DNA from 3 places in the Myceligenerans halotolerans genome. Region 3 is predicted to be linked to each of the others. Evidence: riboswitches for the same ligand, from Rfam matches in the RefSeq annotation. Region 3 holds a riboswitch; each other region holds the start of a gene.

Region 1 (2,216 bases), on a different contig from region 3:
AGAACTCGGTGTCCGGAACTGGTATGTGGTCGGCGACGACTACGCGTGGCCGAGGCGCACGTTCCAGGCGCTGTCCACGCAGGTCTCGTCGCTCGGGGTGGAGTTCGCCGGCGCCCGGTTCCTGAACGAGCAGGGGGCGAGCGCCGCCCAGCTCGGCGCCGTGGTGCACGACGTCGAGGCGTCGCGTGCCGACGGGGTGCTGATGCTGATGGTCGGGCAGAACGCGGTCCGGTTCAACCGGGTGTTCGCCCGGCAGGGTCTCGACGAGCGGATCGTGCGCCTGAGCACGCTCATGGAGGAGAACATGCTCATGGGCAGCGGCGCCGGCGGGACGGAGAACCTCTACTCGACCGGGGGCTGGTTCCGGAGCCTGGCGACAGGCGGGGCGCTCGACCTGATCGGGCGCTACACGGCCCACCACGGCGTGCACGCCCCCGCGGTCGGGGCGGCGGCCGAGGCCTGCTACGAGGGCATCTTCGCGCTGCGCACCATCATCGAGCGGGCCGGGAGCGCGGCGGTGGCCGCGACCGACCGGTCGGTGGACGGCGTCGTGTACGAAGGCCCGCGCGGTCCGATGCGGTTCCAGGGCAACCACGCCGAGCACCGCCTCTACATCGCCCGGGCCGACGGGTTCGACTTCGACCTCATGGGTGAGCTGTGAACTGGGCGAACTCCGGGCGCCGCCCCCGGCCCGCGTGATGACGGCCGGCCCCGCTCGACGTCGCGGTGTGACTTATCCCATGGAGAACAATCCGGTCAAGTCATACCTGGGCGGACTCGGAACCCGTGACCCGATTGTGACTTCCCGGCCCGCCAGGGTTACGGTCGGTCCCGCTCACGGCACTCCGTGAGCGCTCGAGGCGGACGCCGAACCCTGTCACCGCCCCGGGATCTGCAAACCAGATGACAGGGGCGGGGGAACCAACGCAAGCGGGCGCCATCGGCGCCCTTGGGGTGAAGCCGCACGGGTAGTGCGGCCGGGTCACTCTCCGATCCGAATCCGACAGCTCACCTCGCAGGCGCCGGGAGAACCACACGTGACCACTCGCACGCCCGGGCGCCATCGCGCTGCCCGAAATCCCCTCACCCCGCTGACCCCGCTCACCCGTGCCGCCGCACGCGGCATCTCCGGCGTCGCGCGCCGTGGCGCGCTCGTCGTCGCCGGATCAGGTCTGGCCGTCTCCCTGCTCAGCATCCCCTCGGATGCGGCGCCGGCGGCCGACGCCGGCCCGACCACCGCCGAGCTCCAGGCCGTGACGGGGTCCGTCGAGGCCGCGGCCGCGCAGGACGCGGCCGCGCAAGATGTGGCTGCGCAGGACGTGGCCGCCGCCCCCGCCGTCCGAGTGGCTGCCGACAGCAGGCTCACCCTGGAGACCGGGACGATCAAGGTGACGCCCGCACCCGAGCCGGAGCCTGAGCCAGAACCCGAGCCGGAGCCGGAGCCGGTCGAGGCCGCAGAGCCCGTCGAGGAGGAGGCCCCCGCCGCCACCGAGCAGCCCGCCGAGCCGGTCGAGAAGGCCGTCCCGGCCACCGCCGCCGGCTCCGAGGTGGTCTCCATCGCCATGCAGTACCTCGGCGTGCCGTACGTCTGGGGCGGCTCGACCCCCGCAGGGTTCGACTGCTCCGGGTTCACGTCGTACGTCTACGCCCAGGTCGGCGTCACCCTGCCGCGCACCTCCTCGGAGCAGCGCTACGCCGGCACCGTGGTCTCCGCCGCCGAGGCCCGGCCGGGCGACCTCATCTGGTCCCCCGGCCACATCGCCATCTACGCGGGCGACGACATGCAGGTCGAGGCCCCGGTCCCGGGCGAGACCGTGCGCTACACGAAGATCTGGCAGTCGAGCCCGACCTTCATCCGCGTCGGCTGACACCGGCCGACCACGCTCCACCACGAGGGCCCGCACCACGACGGTGCGGGCCCTCGTGGGCTCTGATGCGGGTCACTCGCCGCGACGAACGCGAGCGCCGCGCCGACGGCCGCCGTCAGCGGCGGCGTGAACCACGACGCGGTCCCCGAGCGCCGCTCCGGGCCACCCCGGCCGATGCCGGGCGCCCGGGTCGATCGAGAGCGCGCAGCGGACCCCGCGCCCTCGCGCGGGCGGGAGGCGGAGACCGTCAGCCCTCCCCCGCCTCGTCGTCGAACCTCTCCCGCGCCGCCCGCACGTCGTCCATGTTCGACGACGCCCAGCGCAGGAGGGCGTCGATGAGGTCCTGCA
Region 2 (2,216 bases), on a different contig from region 3:
GTCCGCGCGTGCCCACCACGGCGAGGCCGTAGTCCGTGGACAGTTCCACGAGCACACCCGCCGCGTCACCCGTGGCGACCGATGTCGTGACCCGTGCCCCCGCCGCGACGGCGCGCTCCTCGGCCTCGTCGAGGACCGCCTTCGCGCCCTCGGCCATCGAGGTGTCGTCGAACGCGGCGTAGCCGCCGTCGAGCGACGCGGCGGTGAAGGAGGGGAGCGTGTAGCTGCTCACGAGGTGCAGGGACCAGCCGACCCTGTCGGCCCAGCCCACCGCCCAGTCGAGTGCGTGCATGCTGGCGGCGGACCCGTCGACCCCTACCAGCACGACCTCGGGTCGAGCCATCTGCGTCCTCCTCGTCGGAGCGTGCGTCGTCGCAGTCCAACGCTATCGCAGACACACGAAAGCCGAGCCAGGACACGGGGTCCCGGCTCGGCTCGCGGCGGAGGGATCAGTACCGGATGAAGATCGGGTTGCTCATCCAGATCGTGCGGAACTGCACGGTGTCGCCCGGCTTCGGGGCGTCGATCATGGTGTTGCCGCCCGCGTAGATGCCGACGTGACCGGGGGCGTAGACCAGGTCGCCCGCCACAGCGGCCGAGGCGGCCACCCGCGTGCCGCCGGCGGCCTGGGCCGACGACGAGCGCGGCAGCGAGATACCCACCTGCGCGTAGACGTACGAGGTGAAGCCCGAGCAGTCGAACCCGCTGGGGCTTGAGCCACCGGACACGTAGGGCGTGCCGACGTAGCGCGACGCGATCGAGATGATCTCGGAGCCGTTCGCGGAGGCCGGCGCCGACGTCGCGGCCGAGGCCACCTCCGCGGCGGCTTCCTCGGCAGCCGCGGCCGCAGCGGCGGCTTCCTCGGCCGCCTCCTCGGCGGCGAGCTGTGCCTGGTACTCCTCGTTCTCCGAAGCGGGCGTCACGGAGACGACGCCGGTCTCGGCGGCCATCTTGGCGTCGCGGGCGACGGTGACCACCGGGGCGGCATCGACGACCTGGTGGGCCTCGCTGGAGAGGGCGCTCAGGTTGAGCGAGCCGAGCTTGCTGACGTCGCTCTTCACGGTCTCGCCCGGTGCGGCCTGCGCGGCGGCGGCGCCGAAGGTCGAGACAAGGATCCCGCCCGCGGCTGCCGCGACAGCGGTCCGGCGGCCGAGCTGGGAGTTCTGCACGAGATCGGTGAGCGGGGTCACTGGTCGGCGCGCGGCGCGATGGCGTCCAGCGGCAGTACGTGCGGTCACGAGTATCTCCAGGCCGCCTACGAGGTCAGCTGTCGGGTTCGGGTAGGAGCACACCCGGCCGCGCCGAGCTGAGTCAGCGCCGCTTCACCCCAAGGACGCGCCCTGGCGCCCGAAAATGGGTCCCCCGCCCCTGTCATACGGTTCGTGGGTTTCCCCGGCCGGTGACAGGGTTCGGCGTCCGTCCGGAGGCCCGTCGGCGCTGAGCCGTCGAGCGAGCTGAACGTACCGCAGGGTTAGCTGCCATGTCACGTTATGGCAACGGAAATAGCCCTCACGGACCACTATCGTGATAGATCCCACATGTCCGCAGCCCCACCAACCCCACCTGGCTGCCCCGGTCAGAGCCGCTCCACCACGTGATCCACGCAGGCGGTGAGGGCCGCGACGTCCTCGGGGTCGACGGCGGGATACATCCCCACGCGCAGCTGGTTGCGCCCCAGCTTGCGGTAGGCGAAGACATCCTGGATCCCGTTCTCCCCCAAGGCCGCGATGACCTCGCCGGCGTCGATGCCGTCGGCCAGGTCGATCGTGCCCACCACGGTGGACCGCTCCTCGGGCCGCACCACGAAGGGCGAGGCCCAGTCGCGCGCCTCCGCCCAGTCGTAGAGGTACTGAGCCGAGGTCGCGCAGCGCTTCGCCGCCCAGTCCAGGCCGCCGTTGCCGAGCATCCAGTCCACCTGGTCGGCGAGCATGACCAGCGTCGCGACGGCGGGCGTGTTCAGTGTCTGGTCCTTGCGGGAGTTCTCGACCGCCGTCGTCAGGGAGAGGAACTCCGGGATCCAGCGCCCGCCCGCCTCCACCCGGGCGGCCCGCTCCACGGCCGCGGGCGAGAGGACCGCCAGCCAGAGACCGCCGTCGGACCCGAACGCCTTCTGCGGCGCGAAGTAGTACGCGTCGGTCTCCGCCAGGTCCACGGGCAGCGCTCCCGCGCCGGAGGTCGCGTCCGTGAGCAGCAGGGCGCCTTGAGCGGCCCCCGCG
Region 3 (2,216 bases):
CTCATCGCCCGGGCGCTGCTGGCCCGCGCGGACGCCCTGCTCGTCGACGAGCCGGCCGAGCATCTCGACGCGAAGGCGGCCGACGACGTCGTCCGTGTCCTCGCCGAGCATGCCCGCGCCACCGGGACCGCCGTCGTCCTGGCGACGCACCGCCCGGTCCCGGCGGGCCTGGCCGACCACGAGATCAGCCTCACGCTCCACGGCTGACGCCGGGCGGACCCGCGCCGGACGCAGCCGCGCGCCGGACCCGGACCGCGCCGTCACTCCCCCGTCATGCCGTCGATCTGCTCTCGTGCCGCGTCCAGGTGGCCCGCGTGCCGGGCGTACTCCTGGAGCACGTGGAACGCGATCCACAGCAGCGTGGGCGGCGTCTCGCCCGAGGTGAACCGGCCGCCGGTCGCGCCGCGCTCGGCCAGGTCGTGGGCGGCCAGAACCTGCCTGGTCCGGGCGCCGCCGTCGTGCAGGCGCCGCAGCCAGTCGTCGAGGTCCGCGTCGCCCGCCGGGACCGCCCACGGCCCGTGCGGGTCCCCGCCGGCGTGGTCACCCCACGGTTCGGACACGCCCTCCGCCAGAAACCCCCACACGAACCACCGCCGTTCCATGTGCACGAGATGCACAAGCAGTTCCAGCGGCGACCACCCGGACTCCAGCGGACGTTCGGCGAGCCCTGCGGGGCCCAGACCTCGGGCCTTGCGCTCGACCACGCCCCGGTAGTAGTCCAGGTACGCCACGAACTGCTCGGCGGGGTCAGGGGAATCCACACGCGGTTCGACGTCGGAGAGCGGCATGTCGCCACCATAGGAGATTCCGGGAGCGGGCGGCATTTTGCCGGCATGACCTGCGATGACACACCGTTTCGCACGCGTCCGACATGCAGGCGAAAACCTTCGCGTAACCAATTCGTGACATCCGGCGCGATCCTCTGTACTGTCATCACCGAGCCGCGGACCCAGACCGCGGCTCCGGATCCGGCCGCCGAGCCCCGCCACCGGATCTGCCCAGCGAAAACATGGCGGGGACGGGGGAACCAGGTAGTACGGGCCACGGCCCTTGGGGTGAAGCCTCCTTCGGGAGGCCGGGTGATCTCCCATCCGAACCCGACAGCTCACCTCGCAGGCGTCGGAGGAGAAAGTGGCTACGATCACGCCCGAAACCAGCCGTCCGTCCCGTCGCGGTCGCCACCGCGCGGAGCGCCCCACCATCACCCCCCTGACCGGCGTGAGTGAGGCCGCCGCCAGGACGGGCGCCATCGCCGCCGTCACGGGTGGCATGCTCGCGTCCGTGTTCTCGTCGAGTGCGGGCGCGGCCCCTGCCGCCGAGAACAGCAAGCAGACCGTCGACTACGGCAAGGCCGACGCCCGCGTCGCCGACGCCCTGGCCGACGAACTCGTCAGCCAGGTCAAGGTCTCCCCGCAGGCCGAGACCGTCGTCGAGACGAGCACCATCAAGGTCACCCCGTACGCGGAGACCCCTGAGGGCAAGGCCGAGGCGAAGCGCATCGCCGAGGAGGAGCGCCAGGCGGAGCTCGAGAAGCAGCGCCAGGCCGAGCTCGAGGCACAGCGCCAGGCGGAGCTGGAGGCCCAGGCCGCAGCCGAGGCGGAGGCGGAGGCCACGGCAGCCGCCGAGGCCACCACGTCCACCTCGACCGGTTCCGCGACGGGCCAGCAGGCCGTGAACCTGGCGATGGAGCTCGTCGGCACGCCGTACGTGCTCGGCGGGTCCACCCCGTCGGAGGGCCTGGACTGCTCCGGCCTGATCACCTACGTGTACGGCCAGCTGGGCGTCACCAACCTGCCCCGCACGTCGGGCGACCTGCGCTACGCCGGAACCGTCGTCTCGGACCCGCAGCCCGGCGACATCGTGTGGACCTCGGGCCACGTCTCCCTGTACGCCGGCAACGGCATGATCGTCGAGGCCGTGCAGCCGGGCACGCCGCTGCGCTACACGACGATGTGGCAGTCGAACCCGACGTTCGTCCGGGTCGCCTGAGCGCTCACCCGAGGGCCGGCACGCGACCACGTCGTTCTGGTCGATGGCTGCGATCCCACCGACCGAGATGGCGTGGTCGGCGCCGGCGGGAGGCATTCGTCCCGGCCGGCTGTTCGGCAGATCAGGGCTCGACGTCCTGGTCGCCCGTCGGACAGCCGGTCGGTATGTCTCGATGACGCGATGCACAAGCGCCCGGCCGGCTCCGGACGCTACAGTCCCCGCGTGAA

What was found. A riboswitch is a leader RNA that binds a small molecule or an ion and turns the genes downstream of it on or off. The one in region 3 is predicted to bind cyclic di-AMP.
Region 1: linked by a shared signal. The riboswitch ahead of ACYVK5_RS17205 (C40 family peptidase) and the one ahead of ACYVK5_RS15825 (C40 family peptidase) in region 3 are both predicted to bind cyclic di-AMP.
Region 2: linked by a shared signal. The riboswitch ahead of ACYVK5_RS09700 (C40 family peptidase) and the one ahead of ACYVK5_RS15825 (C40 family peptidase) in region 3 are both predicted to bind cyclic di-AMP.

The regions. Positions count from the first base shown of each region.
Region 1 covers NZ_BAAGRL010000025.1:129,933-132,148, reverse strand. Annotated here, with positions in the region: gene ACYVK5_RS17210 (substrate-binding domain-containing protein) at 1-661, shown strand, start outside; cyclic di-AMP (ydaO/yuaA leader) riboswitch at 856-1,034, shown strand; gene ACYVK5_RS17205 (C40 family peptidase) at 1,038-1,868, shown strand; gene ACYVK5_RS17200 (winged helix-turn-helix transcriptional regulator) at 2,116-2,216, opposite strand, start outside.
Region 2 covers NZ_BAAGRL010000012.1:119,030-121,245, reverse strand. Annotated here, with positions in the region: gene ACYVK5_RS09705 (universal stress protein) at 1-343, opposite strand, end outside; gene ACYVK5_RS09700 (C40 family peptidase) at 450-1,238, opposite strand; cyclic di-AMP (ydaO/yuaA leader) riboswitch at 1,238-1,425, opposite strand; gene serC (phosphoserine transaminase) at 1,577-2,216, opposite strand, start outside.
Region 3 covers NZ_BAAGRL010000023.1:94,903-97,118, reverse strand. Annotated here, with positions in the region: gene ACYVK5_RS15835 (amino acid ABC transporter ATP-binding/permease protein) at 1-207, shown strand, start outside; gene ACYVK5_RS15830 (mycothiol transferase) at 261-788, opposite strand; cyclic di-AMP (ydaO/yuaA leader) riboswitch at 986-1,134, shown strand; gene ACYVK5_RS15825 (C40 family peptidase) at 1,132-1,989, shown strand; gene ACYVK5_RS15820 (NAD(P)-dependent oxidoreductase) at 2,212-2,216, shown strand, end outside.